2 regions of the Cryobacterium sp. TS_SC_7 genome follow, and region 2 is predicted to be linked to the other one. Evidence: predicted binding sites of a transcription regulator. Region 2 holds the regulator's gene; the other holds the start of a gene.

Region 1 (9,116 bases), 660 kb from region 2:
GACTACCTGCTCGCGCACCACGTGCGACGCGATGGGAGCCTGGTCCGGGCGTCCATCGCGGGGCGGGCCTCCACCGCTCAGGCCACCCTGGAGGACTACGGGATGTGGGCACTGGGTCTCCTCGAGCTTGCTCTGGCCACGGGCGAGGTGCGCTTCGCCGCCGCCGCCCGTCGGCTCGTCGACGGCACCCTGGGTAGAACGGATGCCGGAACGGTACCGCCCGCCGCCGACCCACCCGCCGCCGACACGCCTGCTGTCGACTTACCCGGCGGGATGCCGTTTCGCGCGCCGGACGGCCCGGACCCGATCCTGGCGGGACAGGGCCTCGCCCTGGACGTCGACCCGTCGGAGGGTGCCTACCCGTCCGGGATCACGGCCGTCGCTGAAGCGGCCACCCTGCTTCACCAGCTCACCGCCGACGAACGTTATCGGGTGGCCGCCGTCTCCGCGATGGCGGTGGTCGGTGACCGCGCTCTCGAACGTCCGCTGGCTTTCGGGGCGGCGCTGCGCCTGTCGGGTCGATTGAACGGCCCCGTGGAACAGCTCGTGGTCGTCACGCCCGACGCTCCCGCGCCGGAGGCGGTTGCCGGAGAACCCGCGGACCTGCTCGGAACGGTTCGCCGCCGCGGAACCCGGCTCGTCGCATCCGTCACCGAGAGCCAGGCGCTGGCCTTCGCCGACGCCGGTTTCGACCTGTTCCGGGACCGGGTGGCGCACCGGGGCCGGCCGACGGCGTACCTCTGCCGTGACTTCGTCTGCCGGCTGCCCGTCACCGACCCTGCTGAGCTGCCGGCCTCCTGACAGGGAAGCGCCCCGGAGACCCACCGCCGCAGTACCCTCAGATTCAGCGGCTCACCGGACGTCGCCCCCCTCACTCGAAAGGACCCCCGCCATGGTTCCCGAAATCAATATCTGGGCCGTGCTGCTGGCCACCGCGTCCAGCATGGTCGTCGGTGCGATCTGGTACTCGCGTCGGGTGTTCGGAACCTACTGGATGAAGGCCGTCGGCCATGACGAGCAGAGTGTGAGCACGGGGTCGACGGCGCCGCTGGTCATCACGGTTGTCGTCAGTTTCATCACCGCCACGGTGCTGGCCGGCGCCGCCGCGATCGCGCAGGAGTTCTGCGGCGGCGACTTCCTCGTCAACACCCTGCTGACGGCCGTGATCCTGTGGGCCGGTTTCACCGCTGCCCGGATGGTCACACACGACGCCTTCGACCGCCGGCCGTCCGGACTCACCGTACTCAATATCGCCCACGAGCTGGTCACCCTGCTGGTGATGGCACTGATCATCGGCCTGTTCGGGATCGGCGCCGCATAACGGATGCCGCTCGAGAGTGCCCGTTCCGGCCCGGAGTGACCGGCGAAACGGGCACTCCGGGCCGGAACGGGCTCCCGGCGGGGGCGGGGTGGGAGTCCGCGGCGGCGTGAGCGCGACATAGACTGAGCACGCGCCAACGCGTTCCACCGACTGCTTCGATCCCGGTCTGTGAACAGTCGTTGCCGTCCGGCATCAACGGACGCACTCTCCCCGGCATTGCGTGCGGTTGCCTCGCGAATGAGTGCTCCCCAATCTTCTCGAGGAGGACCATGGTCACGTTCGACCGCCCAGACACCGCCCGGAGCGACGCGACCGACCCTGGGGGCATCCTGCCGACGCTGTCCCTGAGCAACGAACCCGAGCTGGTGCTGCTCTCGCCCGACCCGCGCACGCGGCGCTTCGACCGCGAAGACGTGGTCGTGCGCAAGGGTGAGATCAATCTGATCAACGGTCACTTCACTCCCCACGAGTCGATGGTCAAGGACCTTCTCGCGATGCGCGACGCCCTCGAACGGGCCGGCATCGACTTCCTGCTCGTGCGCGGCGACAACGACCGCCCGGTGATCGCGGTCGACCGCACCTGCCGCAAGAACCTCACCCGGGTACTCGCCGAGGAATTCGCCAATGAGCCCTTCTACGCCAAACCCCTCGACGGCAACCTGACCCCGGCGCTGCTGCTGGCCGACGGCGCCTTGTCGACGCTGCGCAAATCATCCGTCTTCCGGGTCTACCGCCCGCGGATCGAACCGATCGGCCGCCTGCGCTACGGCGCGGAGACGGCGTTCCAGTTCGAACTCTGGCACTTCGGTGACGATGAGATCGTCGCCCCGGTCGAGAACTCCCTGATGCGGGCCCGGCTGCCGCGGTCCGAGGCCCGCGAGACCACCATCGACCTCTTCGGGCGCACCTGGCGCACCCTGCAGCACATGTTCGACGACCTCGCCAGCGACGTCAGTTTCGACATCGACATGGTCTTCTCCTGGGTCGACGGCTCGTCGAGCGACTTCCAGCGTGAACGGGCCAAGCGGATGAAGGCCTACGTCGTCGGCGACGGCGACGATTCGGATGCCCGCTTCCGCCAGATCGACGAACTCAAGTACGCGCTCCGCAGCGTCTACATGTTCGCGCCGTGGGTGCGTCGAATCTTCATCGCGACGGATTCGCCGGCCCCCGAATGGCTGGCGGAGCACCCGCGCGTCACGATCATGCGCAGCGAGGATTTCTTTCCCGACCTGCGCGTTCTGCCCACGCACAACTCGCACGCCGTGGAGAGCCAGCTGCACCGCATCCCCGGGCTGGCTGAGCACTTCTTGTATTCCAATGACGACATGTTCTTCGGTCGCCCGGTCGGCCCGGAGCTGTTCTTCTCGCCGGGCGGTGTGACCAAGTTCATCGAGGCGTCCACCCGGATCGGCCTCGGCGAGAACAACACGACCCGCAGCGGGTTCGAGAACGGGGCCCGGGTCAACCGGGCGCTGCTGCGCGAGCGGTTCGGCAAGGTCACCACCCGGCACCTCGAGCACACGGCGGCGCCGCTGCGCAAGAGCGTGATGGCCGAACTGGAGGCGGAGTTCCCCGCCGATTTCGCCCGCACCGCAGCCAGCCAGTTCCGTTCCGCGACCGACATCTCGGTCACGAACTCGCTGTACCACTACTACGCGTTGATGACCGGGCGGGCCGTCGAGCAGACCCAGGCACGCTCGCTCTACATCGAGACGACCCTGAAGCTGGCGCTGCGCCAGATGAACGCACTGCGCAAGCGTCGCGATCAGGACATGTTCTGCCTCAACGACGGCAGCAACCCCGAGATCTCGGACGACGTGCGCCGCGCGGCCGTGACCGATTTCCTCGAGCGCTACTTCCCGATCGTCGCCCCGTGGGAACGTGAGAGCCAGGCCGCCACCGACCAGGCCTCCGGCGCGCCCCAGTCCGGGCGCTCCCCGCTGGCTAGCGGAGAACCCGGATCGGCGTGGTCATCGGGGATTCACGGAACGCTGGCAGAGTACCCGCGGGCATGATCCGGATGCCGTCGGCCGCGAGGCGTCGCGCGCTCTCGGTGGCCTCGATGTAGTCCAGAGCCGGGTACTCGCCCAGCGGTACGACCGAGTGCAGCACGGTGTCCGCGAACACATGCACCAGATTGAATGTGCGGGCGCCGTCGCGGCCGCGCGTGCCGCCGACCGGCACGTTGAGGTCTTGCGTGTAGCAGGTGGCCGATGCCACCGACACCGGAATGCCGGCGAACGTCGCCATCGACGAGTAGTGCAGGTGCCCGGCCAGGATGCTGCGGACATCCGTGCCGCGCAGTACCTGCGCCAGGCGGGACTGGTCGCGCAATTCGACCGACACGGCCAGGTCGAGAACACTGGGCACGGGCGGGTGGTGCATGGCGAGAATGGTGCCGTCAGGAGCCGGCACACTCAGCTGGTCGGCCAGCCAGCGCAGCTGGGCCTCGGTCACGGCGCCGTAGTGGTGGCCGGGAACGGATGTGTCCAGGGTGATCAGGCGCAGGCCGCCGATGAAGTCGACCCGGTCGATCGGTTCGTCACTGGCCGGTTCGTTCAGCAGCGTGCTGCGAAAGGATGCCCGGTCGTCGTGATTGCCCATCACCCAGAAGACCCGGGCGCCGAGCCGCGCGGCGGCCGGCTCGACGATGCCCTGCAACGCTCGGTAGGCATCCGGTTCGCCTTTGTCGGCCAGATCGCCGGTGATGATGATGGCGTCCGGCCGACCTGCTGAGGCCTCGACCTCCGCGAAGAGTTGCGTGAGGTGGGCGGTGCTGTCGACCCGGTCGTACAGGCGCCCGCCGTTCGCCAGCAGGTGTGTGTCGCTGAGGTGGAGCAGAAAATGATCCGGCCTGGGGTATTCGGCCGTTCGAATGTTCACGGAGCTTCCATTCGTTGGGGCTAAGCACTCTTCGGTGAGTTCGCTGACTCTACTCCGATTATCTGAGCAGTATCGGTTGAACCGGGGGTGAATGACAGGCGAACATCATGAACGGCCCGAGCAGCGCGATGGGCCCGGAGAATTCTCCGGGCCCATCGCCGATCACGGTCTCAGGACTTGATCTTCTTCGCTCCTTCTTTCACCTGCAGTGGCTGCTCGGTCGAGGTCTTCACTTCGATCCGGCGTGGCTTTGCCGCCTCGTGCACCGGGATGGTCACGCTCAGCACACCGTTGTTGTAGGTGGCGCTGATGTTGTCGACGTCGACGCCCTGGCCGAGGTTCAACTGGCGCAGGAACGACCCGGCCATGCGCTCACGAGTGATCCACTTCACATTCTCGTGGTTCGCCATCGTGCGCTCCCCGCGGATGGTGAGGAGTTGGCCGTCCACGTCGATGTCCACGGAGCCGGGGTCGATACCCGGCATGTCGGCGTTCAGAACGTAGTGGTCACCCTCGCGGAAGAGGTCCATCGGCATCACGCGCGGCCCCCGGTTGTCCATCAGAGCGGCGGCCATTCGGTCCAGCTCGCGAAACGGGTCATAGTTCGTTGCCATAGCGCTTCCTTTCGTCGGTCCGGTTGCCCCCCAAAGTTGAGTCCATGTGGCTCAACTATGGATCAATGTAATCCGGAGCGTGGAGTTCTGCAATCGGTGGAACGAGGCGCTGTGTTCGCGCTGAGCGAAGGCGGTTCGGGCGGCGGGCATCCGGGCGTGGCGGACCGGGCGTGGCGGACCGGGTCAGGGGTGGGTCAGCCCGGACGTGGAACCGGGGAAAGCCGGCCGGTCCAGCCGGTCGTCTTCGTACGGATCGATCGGTTCGTCGGCAGCCTCGGCGGCCCGGCGGCGTTCGGCCTCGAAGTCTCCCTCCAGACCGGTGAAACCGCCGATCCGAGGCTCGGACCTGTTCTTCCTGTGGCGCGGCCCTCGGGCGGCACCGGCCTGCCTGCTCTTCTTTTCATCCATCTTTTCACGCTACGCCGACCCCGAACGGAGTCAACGGTGCTTCGCGCCGTGGGAAGCTTGACCGTGCGCACCTCTCCGACGATCAGCCCCGTTCGCTACCTCGCGGGGGCGATCGCCGGCATCGGCCTGTTCACCGGGCTGTACGTCTTCTTCGTGCGCACCCTCGCCGGTCAGGCCATGGATCAGCTCGCGTTCGACGGCGCGGAGTTCGGTCGTCGCAGCGTCACCCCCCTGGCCCAGGAACTCCTGGACGCCGTGCCGCTCGTGTCCGTCGTCATCGGGTTGCTGCTCACCGGAGTCGTGACGGTGGTGCGGCGCAACGGCAAGACCCTGGTCGTGGCCTTCGGGGCGGCGCTCGGCGCCGTCGTCAGCACGCAACTGCTCAAGATGGCCATCCTGACCCGTCCCGACCTCGGTGTCGAAGGCTACGACGGTAATTCATTCCCTTCAGGGCATACGACGGTCGCTGCGGCATCCGCTCTCGCCGTCTTCCTGGTCGCCAGCCCACGCACGCGCGGACTGGCCGCACTGGGCGGCTCCGGCTTCGCCATCGTGGCCGGTGTGGCCACACTGGCCAACGGCTGGCACCGGCCGAGCGATGTGATCGCCGCGCTGCTGGTCGTCGCGATCTGGGGCTGTGTGGCCGGCCTGGTCCTGACCCGAGGTCCGTGGTCCATGGGCATCGTCGGCGAGGGGCGCACCATCCGCCCCGCCGGCGTCGACCGCCTCCAGCTGCGCCTCTTCATTCCCGTCGCCGTGGTCGCGGTGGCCGCGTTCCTGGTGACCTGGTTCCGGGCGTTCGGCGACACCCCGAGCACCCTGATCGCCTACATCGGCGGCGTCACCGCGATCGTGGCCGCGGGTCTCGGAATCGGGCTCACAGGCATCCGCCTGTTTGCACGGCTGCCCTGATCTGAGGCCGAATCCGGGGGTGCGCCCGTTCGGGAGGGCGTGTCACACTGGGGTCTATGTCCGTCACTCTCAGAGCGTTGCAGACCGTGGTTCCCCCGACAGTGCTGATCCAGGATCAGGTGCGCGATGTGTTTTCCGCGCAACCCGGACTCAGCCGACTGGCCCAACGACTGGTGACGGCGTCATTCAACCTGTCCGGGATCGACACCCGGCACAGCGTGATCGATGAGCTCACCCTTGACGGGGCGTCGTCGCCGGATCCCCAATTCTTCGACGGCACGACGCAGCAACTGCTGCGGCCGAGCACGCGGGTGCGCAACGAGCTCTACATCGTCGAGGCGACGAAGCTGTTCGTCGAGGCCGGCCGGCGTGCCCTCGCCGCGTGCCCCGGTATCGAGGCGTCGGATGTCACGCATGTGGTGACCGTGTCCTGCACCGGTTTCTTCGCGCCCGGACCGGACTACATGCTCGTGCGCGAGCTGGGACTGAAACCCTCCACCCAGCGCTACCACCTGGGATTCATGGGCTGCTACGCCGCGATGCCGGCGCTCCGCACGGCGAAGCAGTTCGTGGAGGCCGACCCGAACGCCGTGGTGCTGGTCGTCAGCGCCGAACTGTGCTCCCTGCACCTGCGCACCTCGGACGACCCCGACACCATCGTGGCCTCCTCGCTGTTCTCGGACGGCGCGGCGGCCGGAATCGTGAGTTCCCGCTCCCCGGCGGCGGGCGAGAAGGCGCTCAACCTCGACCTGTTCGAAACCGTGATCACCCCCATCGGCGAGGGGGACATGGCGTGGAAGATCGGCGATGAGGGGTTCGAGATGGTGCTCAGCACCTACGTGCCGCACATCATCGACGAGCACATCGAGAGTGCGCTCGCTCCGCTTTTCGCCCGGGATGCCGCGCTCAGTGCCGTGCTGGCGCCGGCCCCGGTGCCGGTGCTTGTTCCTTCCGCGGTGTCGGCGGGTGTTCCCGAGGGAGTGTCGGCCGGGTCGGTGGCGACCCTGGCCGCTCCGGTGGCGCTTCTCGTCGAAGAGCCCGGCGCCACACCCGGCGCCACACCCGCCGCCGCGATCGCGCACTGGGCGATCCACCCCGGCGGGCGCAGCATCCTGGACAAGACCGAGGCGAAACTCGGGCTCAGCGAGGCTCAGCTGGTGCCCTCGCGGGAGACCCTGCGCAACTACGGCAACATGAGCAGCGCGACGGTCCTGTTCGTGCTCAAGGCGATCCTCGACGCCCCGGCCACGGATGACGGTGAGCGGGTCTGCGCGATGGCGTTCGGCCCGGGGCTCACGGTCGAATCCGGGCTGATGACCGTTTCCGCCGGGTAGCGGGCGTGCCTCTCCCGTCGCTGCGCCGGCGCGCGAGTGACGCCGTCGAGCTCATGGACGACCCCGACTGCGACCCTGACAAACTCGACAGCACCTATGCGAACTTCCGGTTCGTGAACGCCGTGGTGTCGGGGTGGCGCGGGATGTACCGCCGCGAGATCCGGCCGGCGCTGTCGCCGACCCGGGAGAGCACCCTGCTCGACGTCGGGTGCGGTGGCGGCGACGTGGCCCGGGCACTGGCCCGCTGGGCCGCCCGCGACGGACTGCGCCTGCGGATCACGGCCGTCGACCCGGATGCCCGGGCGCACGCCTACGCGACGAGCCTGCCGCCGCTGCCCGGGCTCACGTTCCGTCGGGCGCTCAGCTCGGACCTGGTCGCCGAGGGGCTCCGCTTCGACTTCGTGGTCTCCAACCACGTGCTGCACCACCTCACCGGTGAGCAGCTCGGCGGGCTGCTCGCCGATTCGGAGCTCCTGGTGGCCCCGGGGAGCCTTCCGGCCTCCGGGCGCCGTCCTGCGGCACGGGTGTTGCACGCCGACATCGAGCGCAGCCGGTTCGCGTATCTCGGGTTCGGGCTCGGCACCTGGCCGCTGTTTCGCCGGTCGTTCATCCGCGACGACGGGCTCACCTCCATTCGCCGCAGCTTCACGGCACCGGAGCTCCGCGCGGTGGTGCCGCCCGGGTGGCAGGTGACGCGCGAGCATCCGTCACGCCTTGTTCTGCGCTGGAAGGCGCCGGCGGCCTCGTCGGGGCCTGGTCGAGCGGTTCTTGCTGCGGCGGATGCTGCCGCGAGTGTGTCCGTTCCGGTCGAGAGTGACCCGCGCAACGGGCACTCTCGACCGGAACGGGACCTATCGAGCCAGAGTGGGGGGCCGGTGCCGGTTCGGACGACCGACGTGATCGTGGTCGGCGGGGGGCCGGTGGGCATCCTGCTCGCGGGTCTGCTGGCCGTGCGCGGTGTCGACGTGGAGGTGCTCGAGCAGCGCGCCGAGCCGTCCCTGCGTTCCCGGGCCATCGGCATCCACCCGCCGTCGTTGCGGGCGCTGGAGCAACTGGGTGTGGCCGGGCAGGTCCTTGATCGAGCGGTACGGATCCGTGGTGGCGTGGTGCGCTCGGACGGGCGAACCCTGGGCCGGATGTCTTTCGCCCCGTCCGCCGACCGCACGCAGAGCGTGATCTCCCTGCCGCAGACCGAGACCGAGGCGGTGCTGCGTGCCCGTTTCGCGGAGCTCGCGCCCGGTCGGCTCCGCGCGGGCGTCACCGTGACCGGAGTCTACGATCGGGGCGACCGGGTGGCGGTCGACACCGTGCGCACGGCCGGGGAGGCCGTGGAGACTCTCGAAGCCCGTTACGTCGTGGCGGCCGACGGTGCGCGCAGTCTGGTGCGCGACCTCCTCGGCATCCGTTCTGCAGCACGCACCGGCGGGGAGACGTATCTGATGAGCGACTACCCCGACACGGGGGAGCACCCGGGGGAGGCGGTGCTCTTCTTCGAACGGGGAGGGGTGGTCGAGTCGTTCCCGCTGCCCGGAGGGCGACGCCGCTGGGTGGCCATGACCGAGGCCCTGCTGACGGAGGCCACGTCCGAGGACCTGGCCGCGCTCATCCGAGACCGCACCGGTGTGCGCCTGCCCCCGACGG
Region 2 (9,116 bases):
CACGAGCGAGCACCTCGCAGATCTCAAGCGCGTCACCGCGGAGTACGCCAACTACCGTCGGCGCACCGAGGCGAACCGCGAGGTCGAGCGCGAGCGCGTCACCGTGGATGTCGTCAAGGGTCTGATTCCGGTGCTCGACGACCTCGACCGTGCTGAGAAGCACGGCGACCTGGTCGAGGATTCGGCGTTCAGCACGATCGCCGCGAAACTGCGTGCGAGCGTCGAGCGTCTGGGCGTGAGGCCCTTCGGTACCGTCGGTGAACCGTTCGATCCGACCATCCACGAGGCGATCTTCCAGCTGCCCACCGCCGACATCGAGTCGGATACCGTCGGCGACGTCATCGAGACCGGCTACTTCCTGGGCGCGTCGCTCCTGCGCGTGGCCAAGGTCGTCGTGCAGGTACCGAGCGATGGCTAGCCAGGACTGGTTCGATAAGGACTTCTACAAGGTCCTGGGTGTGTCTAAGGACGTCACTCCGGCCGAGTTGAAAAAGGCCTATCGCAAACTCGCCCGCAAGTACCACCCGGACTCCAACCCGGGCAATCCTGCGGCCGAGGCGAAGTTCAAGGAGATCAGCGAGGCACACTCGGTGATCGGCGACCCGGCGCAACGCAAGGAATACGACGCCGTGCGCGCGATGGGCGGTGGAGCTCGCTTCACCGCCCCGCGCCCCGGCGGCGGCCAGGCCGGAGGCTTCGACGACGTCTTCGGCGGCATGTTCGGCGGGGGAGCCCGGCAGCAGCAGCCCGGCTACTCCTATGAGCAGGGCGGCTTCGACGACCTGCTCGGCGGCATGTTCGGCCGCGGACAGGGCGGCGGCGGGTTCGGAACCTCGAGCGGCGGCTTCCGCGGCTACGGCGGACCGACCCGCGGGCGTGACGTGATCGCGTCGACCACGGTCGACTTCATCACGGCCACCCACGGCGATCAGATCACCTTGCAGACCCAGGACGGCCGCGCCATCAAGGTGAAGATTCCGGCCGGTGTGGCCGACGGGCAGAAGATCAAGCTGCGCGGCCAGGGGCAGCACAGCCCCGACGGCGGCGAGTCGGGCGACATCGTGCTCACGGTGAACGTACGCAAGCACCCGGTCTTCGAGCGCGATGGCCTGAACCTACGGGTCTCGGTGCCGGTCACCTTCGTCGAGGCGGCACTCGGCGCCACGATCGAGGTGCCGACCCTGGGCGGCGTGCCGGTCAAATTGCGCATCGCCCCCGGCACCCCGAGCGGGCGCGTGCTCCGTGTCAAGGGGCGCGGCGTCGTGACTCCCAAGGGCACCGGAGATCTCCTGGCGGAGGTTCAGGTTGCCGTTCCGTCACATCTGTCGAAGGACGCCGAGGAGAAACTCGCGGCCTTCGCGGAAGCGCTGCCGAAGGAGAACCCGCGCGACGACCTCCTCGCGAAGGCGAGAGACTGACGGTGGACGAGAACACCCGGGTTTTCGTGATCTCGATGGCTGCCGAGCTTGCGGGCATGCACCCGCAAACCCTGCGCCAATACGATCGCCTGGGATTGGTGAGCCCCGACCGCACCCCCGGTCGGTCTCGCCGGTACTCGATGCGGGATGTGGCCAAGCTCCGCGAGATCGCGGAACTCGGCGCCGAGGGCGTGAGCCTGGAAGGCATCCGTCGCATCCTGGGTCTCGAGGACCACGTGCGCACGCTCGAATCGCGTCTGCGGGAACTCGAATCGGCCCTGGCCGATGAACTGCTGAACCGCCCGGGTCGCCGCGTTTTCGCGGCCGGCCCGGCGGGTGAGGTCATCTCGATGCGGGCCGGCACGCGGACCCGGCGTTCGACCCAGATCGTGATCTGGCGCCCGTTGGATGTCCGCCCGGCGGACGACGACGCGTAACCGCGACTGCGGGTTAGCCTGAGGGAATGTCTGATTTTTCCTTTGACCGTCTGAGGCGTTTCCCCGATGTGGAAGCGGACAACCTCTTCGCCGTGGATGCGAGCGACCGGCTGATCCTCGACGAGGCAGCGGGTGCACTGGCCGAGGCCGGGGCCGGCGAGGTCGTGGTGCTCGAGGACAGATATGGCGCCCTCACTCTGGGCGCGGCCGCACTTCATGCCGCTCGGGGCATCCGGGTTCACCAGGATGTGCTCTCCGGGGAATTGGCGCTCGACCGCAATGCGATCGATGCCGGGCTCTCCGACACTTACCGCTCCCTCGACGTGGGCGAAGAACTGCTGGCGAACGCGCGAGTGGTGTTGGTCCAGCTGCCGCGTAGCCTGGCGGCACTTGACGAGATCGCCGATGCCATCCGTCGGTACGCCGCTCCGGATGTGGTCGTGATCGCCGGTGGGCGCATCAAGCACATGACGTCGGCCATGAACGAGGTGCTCGGGCGGCACTTCGCGCAGGTGCACGTCAGCCCGGCCCGGCAGAAGTCCCGGGTGATCAAGGCAGCGTCCCCGATACCTTCTGCAGTTCAGTCGGCGGTGTCCATCTGGCCGCAATCCGTGGTGCACGGTGACCTGGGCCTCACGGTGTGTGCTCACGGAGCTGCGTTCGCCGGCGCGACCATCGATATCGGAACGCGCTACCTGCTCGAGTACCTCGAACGCATGAAGCCGGATGCCCGGAGCGCCATAGACCTCGGCTGCGGCACCGGAGTGCTCGCCGCCGCCCTTGCACGGAGCCGCCCCACCCTGCGAGTAACCGCTACCGACCAGTCGGCTGCGGCCGTCGCCTCTACTCGGGCCACCATGGCGGCCAATTCGCTCGGCGACCGCGTGACTGTTTTGCGGGATGACGCACTGCAGAGCCAACCGGATGCGTCGGCCGAACTGATAATGCTGAACCCGCCTTTCCACATCGGCTCGTCCGTGCACGCCGGGATCGCGCTCAAACTATTCGAGGACGCCGGGCGGGTGCTGCAACACGGCGGTGAACTGTGGACGGTGTGGAACACCCACCTGGGGTATCGGCCCGCACTCACCCGGCTGGTGGGGCCGACCCGCCAGATAGGGCGGAACGCCAAGTTCACCGTCACAGTCTCGACCGGCCGCTGAGGCCTGCGGGGCTGTGCAAGGGCCGGCATTCAGGGACGTGAGTCAGGCCCGAATAGCCGACACGCCCGGGATGAGAGAGGGAGTTGCGGACCCCCAGAATTCACCGTAATGTCTCTCTAGTCACCCCACAGGTTCGGAAAGCCGCAGAGCTTCCCGGCCTCAAGTGGGACGAAGGTTTTAGTTTCTCCTTGTTTGTCTATCCGCTAAGGAAGCATTCGAGAAGAAGCCAAGATAGTAACTCTCTCCGACTGGTTCCCAGATCGAGTGCGTGAAATGTTCTGAGTCGCTTCGGCGTACTTGGAATGGGTCGCTTGCTTCGATTTGACACGGACTTGTCGGGCAGGTAAGTTATACAAGTTGCCCCGAAGCGACAGCCCATTATAGGGCCTGAAGTCGGGTGCGTCCGATCCTTGAGAACTCAACAGCGTGCACAATGTCAAATGCCAAAAACCTCGTGATTTGGATCCGTTTCTAGCGGTGAAGGATCAGGAGATTCCTTTGGAAAACATTTAAACAACAAAGCAAGTCAGTAATGATTTGTTCTGTCAGTTTCAAACTTGTGTCTGGTCCGCCCATTCCGGCGGTCAGTCACACTAGATGTGCCGTCTCGGTCCCTGAGCTTGTCGAAGGGTCGGGTCGTGCAATCAAACATTTACGGAGAGTTTGATCCTGGCTCAGGACGAACGCTGGCGGCGTGCTTAACACATGCAAGTCGAACGATGATGAGGAGCTTGCTTCTCTGATTAGTGGCGAACGGGTGAGTAACACGTGAGCAATCTGCCCTTGACTCTGGGATAAGCGTTGGAAACGACGTCTAATACCGGATACGACCCTTGGAGGCATCTCTGGGGGTGGAAAGAATTTTGGTCAAGGATGAGCTCGCGGCCTATCAGCTAGTTGGTGAGGTAATGGCTCACCAAGGCGACGACGGGTAGCCGGCCTGAGAGGGTGACCGGCCACACTGGGACTGAGACACGGCCCAGACTCCTACGGGAGGCAGCAGTGGGGAATATTGCACAATGGGCGAAAGCCTGATGCAGCAACGCCGCGTGAGGGACGACGGCCTTCGGGTTGTAAACCTCTTTTAGTAGGGAAGAAGCGAAAGTGACGGTACCTGCAGAAAAAGCACCGGCTAACTACGTGCCAGCAGCCGCGGTAATACGTAGGGTGCAAGCGTTGTCCGGAATTATTGGGCGTAAAGAGCTCGTAGGCGGTTTGTCGCGTCTGCTGTGAAAACCCGAGGCTCAACCTCGGGCCTGCAGTGGGTACGGGCAGACTAGAGTGCGGTAGGGGAGATTGGAATTCCTGGTGTAGCGGTGGAATGCGCAGATATCAGGAGGAACACCAATGGCGAAGGCAGATCTCTGGGCCGTAACTGACGCTGAGGAGCGAAAGCATGGGGAGCGAACAGGATTAGATACCCTGGTAGTCCATGCCGTAAACGTTGGGAACTAGATGTGGGGACCATTCCACGGTCTCCGTGTCGCAGCTAACGCATTAAGTTCCCCGCCTGGGGAGTACGGCCGCAAGGCTAAAACTCAAAGGAATTGACGGGGGCCCGCACAAGCGGCGGAGCATGCGGATTAATTCGATGCAACGCGAAGAACCTTACCAAGGCTTGACATATAGAGGAAACGTCTGGAAACAGTCGCCCCGCAAGGTCTCTATACAGGTGGTGCATGGTTGTCGTCAGCTCGTGTCGTGAGATGTTGGGTTAAGTCCCGCAACGAGCGCAACCCTCGTCCTATGTTGCCAGCACGTAATGGTGGGAACTCATGGGATACTGCCGGGGTCAACTCGGAGGAAGGTGGGGATGACGTCAAATCATCATGCCCCTTATGTCTTGGGCTTCACGCATGCTACAATGGCCGGTACAAAGGGCTGCAATACCGCAAGGTGGAGCGAATCCCAAAAAGCCGGTCTCAGTTCGGATTGAGGTCTGCAACTCGACCTCATGAAGTCGGAGTCGCTAGTAATCGCAGATCAGCAACGCTGCGGTGAATACGTTCCCGGGCCTTGTACACACCGCCCGTCAAGTCATGAAAGTCGGTAACACCCGAAGCCAGTGGCCTAACCCGCAAGGGGAGGAGCTGTCGAAGGTGGGATCGGTGATTAGGACTAAGTCGTAACAAGGTAGCCGTACCGGAAGGTGCGGCTGGATCACCTCCTTTCTAAGGAGCACAGCAGTGCCGTCTGTATACAGCGGGGTAACACTGCCAAGCCATTACGGGAACACATGTTTCCCGGTGGCGCTCATGGGTGGAACATTGACATTGATGCGTTGAGAACACCGCTGAACCCGGTACGCTCCCTCGGGAGTTGGAATGGTTTGATGGTGAACGAAACGCATATGCACGCTGTTGGGTCCTGAGGGACCGGAACAATCGGTGGTCGAGCTTGTCGAGACCCTGGTTGGACTTTTCCTCTGGACCTTTTCCTGTTCACATCAATCGTGGGCAGGTGAGGGTACCGCCCGTACTTTGAGAACTACACAGTGGACGCGAGCATCTTAAATTTGACTGTCTTCGGACAGCAAATTACAAAGATCTAAGCACTGAATTTATTCAGTGCTGTGATCATTGGTCAATTTCGATCGTGAGACTTTCGAGTTTTACGATTCTTAATCGATTCAAACTCATGTGATTTCAAATTTCTAAGAGCAAACGGTGAATGCCTTGGCATGTAGAGCCGAAGAAGGACGTAGTAATCTGCGATAAGCCTCGGGGAGTTGATAAACGAACTGTGATCCGAGGATTTCCGAATGGGGAAACCCCGCCAGGCCTCTTTGAGTGACCTGGTGACTCCCGCCTGAATATATAGGGCGGGTAGAGGGAACGTGGGGAAGTGAAACATCTCAGTACCCACAGGAAGAGAAAACAATAGTGATTCCGTTAGTAGTGGCGAGCGAAACCGGATGAGGCTAAACCGATCATGTGTGATAGCCGGCAGGCGTTGCATGGTCGGGGTTGCGGGACTTTTCTGCTGCTTCTGCCGAACAGTGAGGGTTAGAACGTTGTATAGACGAACAGGATTGAAAGCCTGGTCATAGAGGGTGCGAACCCCGTAGTCGAAATGCAGCAATCGCCCGAAGAGTATCCCAAGTAGCACGGGGCCCGAGAAATCCCGTGTGAATCCGTCAGGACCACCTGATAAGCCTAAATACTCCTACATGACCGATAGTGAACAAGTACCGTGAGGGAAAGGTGAAAAGTACCCCGGGAGGGGAGTGAAATAGTACCTGAAACCGTTTGCTTACAAACCGTTGGAGCCAGCTTTGTTCTGGTGACAGCGTGCCTTTTGAAGAATGAGCCTGCGAGTTAGTGATATGTGGCGAGCTTAACCCGAGAGGGGAATGCGTAGCGAAAGCGAGTCTGAATAGGGCGATTCAGTCGCATGTCCTAGACCCGAAGCGAAGTGATCTATCCATGGCCAGGTTGAAGCGACGGTAAGACGTCGTGGAGGACCGAACCCACTTCAGTTGAAAATGGAGGGGATGAGCTGTGGATAGGGGTGAAAGGCCAATCAAACTTCGTGATAGCTGGTTCTCTCCGAAATGCATTTAGGTGCAGCGTTGCGTGTTTCTTGCCGGAGGTAGAGCTACTGGATGGCCGATGGGGCCTAAAAGCTTACTGACGTCAGCCAAACTCCGAATGCCGGTAAGTGAGAGCGCAGCAGTGAGACGGTGGGGGATAAGCTTCATCGTCGAGAGGGAAACAACCCAGACCACCAACTAAGGTCCCAAAGCGCGTGCTAAGTGGGAAAGGATGTGGAGTTGCACAGACAACCAGGAGGTTGGCTTAGAAGCAGCCACCCTTGAAAGAGTGCGTAATAGCTCACTGGTCAAGTGATTCCGCGCCGACAATGTAACGGGGCTCAAGCACGCCACCGAAGTTGTGGCATTGATATTTTTGGTAAGCCGCACACTTGTTGTGTTGGTTCAGCCGTGTTGATGGGTAGGAGAGCGTCGTGTGGCCAGCGAAGCGGCGGTGTAAACCAGCCGTGGAGGCTACACGAGTGAGAATGCAGGCATGAGTAGCGAAAGACGGGTGAGAAACCCGTCCTCCGAAAGATCAAGGTTTCCAGGGCCAGGCTAATCCGCCCTGGGTAAGTCGGGACCTAAGGCGAGGCCGACAGGCGTAGTCGATGGACAACGGGTTTATATTCCCGTACTGGCGAAAAACCGCCCAAACTAATCCAGTAATGCTAAGCATCTGAATCCCCTAGATGGATCCCTTCGGGGTGAAGCGTGGGGCCTAGCGTGCGACCCTATGCTGGTGCGGTTAGCGTATTAACAGGTGTGACGCAGGAAGGTAGCTGAGCCGGGCGATGGTTGTCCCGGTCTAAGGATGTAGGCCGAGAGATAGGCAAATCCGTCTCTCATATAAGGCTGAGACCCGATGGGTAGTCCTCACGGACGAAATCAGTGATCCTATGCTGCCAAGAAAAGCATCGACGCGAGGTTTTAGTCACCCGTACCCCAAACCGACTCAGGTGATCAGGTAGAGAATACTAAGGAGATCGAGAGAATCGTGGTTAAGGAACTCGGCAAAATGCCCCCGTAACTTCGGGAGAAGGGGGGCCTGAGGCGTGAAGGGATTTACTCCTGGAGCGTTCGAAGGCCGCAGAGACCAGTGGGAAGCGACTGTTTACTAAAAACACAGGTCCGTGCCAAGTCGCAAGACGATGTATACGGACTGACGCCTGCCCGGTGCTGGAAGGTTAAGAGGAACGGTTAGCCGCAAGGCGAAGCTGAGAATTTAAGCCCCAGTAAACGGCGGTGGTAACTATAACCATCCTAAGGTAGCGAAATTCCTTGTCGGGTAAGTTCCGACCTGCACGAATGGCGTAACGACTTCCCAGCTGTCTCAACCGCGAACTCGGCGAAATTGCATTACGAGTAAAGATGCTCGTTACGCGCAGCAGGACGGAAAGACCCCGTGACCTTTACTACAGCTTGGTATTGGTGTTCGGTGTGGCTTGTGTAGGATAGGTGGGAGACTTTGAAGCTTGGACGCTAGTTCAGGTGGAGTCATCGTTGAAATACCACTCTGGTCATATTGGATATCTAACTTCGAACCGTGATCCGGTTCAGGGACAGTGCCTGGTGGGTAGTTTAACTGGGGCGGTTGCCTCCTAAAAAGTAACGGAGGCGCCCAAAGGTTCCCTCAACCTGGTTGGCAATCAGGTGTCGAGTGTAAGTGCACAAGGGAGCTTGACTGTGAGACTGACAAGTCGAGCAGGGACGAAAGTCGGGACTAGTGATCCGGCAGTGGCTTGTGGAAGCGCTGTCGCTCAACGGATAAAAGGTACCTCGGGGATAACAGGCTGATCTTGCCCAAGAGTCCATATCGACGGCATGGTTTGGCACCTCGATGTCGGCTCGTCGCATCCTGGGGCTGGAGTAGGTCCCAAGGGTTGGGCTGTTCGCCCATTAAAGCGGTACGCGAGCTGGGTTTAGAACGTCGTGAGACAGTTCGGTCCCTATCCGCTGCGCGCGCAGGAAATTTGAGAAGATCTATCCCTAGTACGAGAGGACCGGGATGGACGAACCTCTGGTGTGTCAGTTGTTCCGCCAGGAGCACCGCTGATTAGCTACGTTCGGAACGGATAACCGCTGAAAGCATCTAAGCGGGAAGCCGGCTTCGAGATGAGATTTCCATCCCTTCGGGGGAGAGGCTCGCAGCTAGACTACTGCGTTGATAGGCCGGATGTGGAAGAGGGGACTAAAGACCCTTGGAGCTGACCGGTACTAATAAGCCAATAATTTGATAACACAACAGTTTGAATAAGCTGCAAGCGTCCACTATGTGGTTCTCGATGTACGGTCGAGAACAACGCCCTCACCGGCAACAACTGTGTGAGGGCTCTATAACTAAAAAATATAGAATCGATTCATCGAAAGATGTTTCGGCGGCTATAGCGAGAGGGAAACGCCCGGTCACATTCCGAACCCGGAAGCTAAGACTCTCTGCGCCGATGGTACTGCAGGGGGGACCCTGTGGGAGAGTAGGACACCGCCGGACTTAACTTGAAACACACAATGGCCACCCCCCGGGGTGGCCATTGTGCTTTAACCACACACACCAGAAACACAAGGC

What was found. The regulator HspR, encoded in region 2, represses chaperone genes until heat shock. The targets are predictions, from matches to a motif close to AAGTTGAGTCNNNNNGACTCAACTT.
Region 1: a site for HspR is predicted at 4,855-4,879, ahead of AC0J5J_RS06890 (Hsp20/alpha crystallin family protein). Genes of this name have one in related genera too.

The regions. Positions count from the first base shown of each region.
Region 1 is NZ_CM149589.1:1,493,244-1,502,359, reverse strand. Features, by position in the region: gene AC0J5J_RS06910 (thioredoxin domain-containing protein) at 1-801, shown strand, start outside; gene AC0J5J_RS06905 (DUF1761 domain-containing protein) at 893-1,321, shown strand; gene AC0J5J_RS06900 (stealth family protein) at 1,591-3,339, shown strand; gene AC0J5J_RS06895 (phosphodiesterase) at 3,269-4,207, opposite strand; gene AC0J5J_RS06890 (Hsp20/alpha crystallin family protein) at 4,378-4,821, opposite strand; gene AC0J5J_RS06885 (hypothetical protein) at 5,005-5,229, opposite strand; gene AC0J5J_RS06880 (phosphatase PAP2 family protein) at 5,293-6,141, shown strand; gene AC0J5J_RS06875 (type III polyketide synthase) at 6,198-7,475, shown strand; gene AC0J5J_RS06870 (FAD-dependent monooxygenase) at 7,481-9,116, shown strand, end outside.
Region 2 is NZ_CM149589.1:2,152,664-2,161,779, reverse strand. Features, by position in the region: gene AC0J5J_RS09875 (nucleotide exchange factor GrpE) at 1-418, shown strand, start outside; gene AC0J5J_RS09870 (DnaJ C-terminal domain-containing protein) at 411-1,418, shown strand; gene AC0J5J_RS09865 (heat shock protein transcriptional repressor HspR) at 1,421-1,855, shown strand; gene AC0J5J_RS09860 (class I SAM-dependent methyltransferase) at 1,882-3,018, shown strand; rRNA gene AC0J5J_RS09855 (16S ribosomal RNA) at 3,670-5,189, shown strand; rRNA gene AC0J5J_RS09850 (23S ribosomal RNA) at 5,662-8,791, shown strand; rRNA gene rrf (5S ribosomal RNA) at 8,925-9,041, shown strand.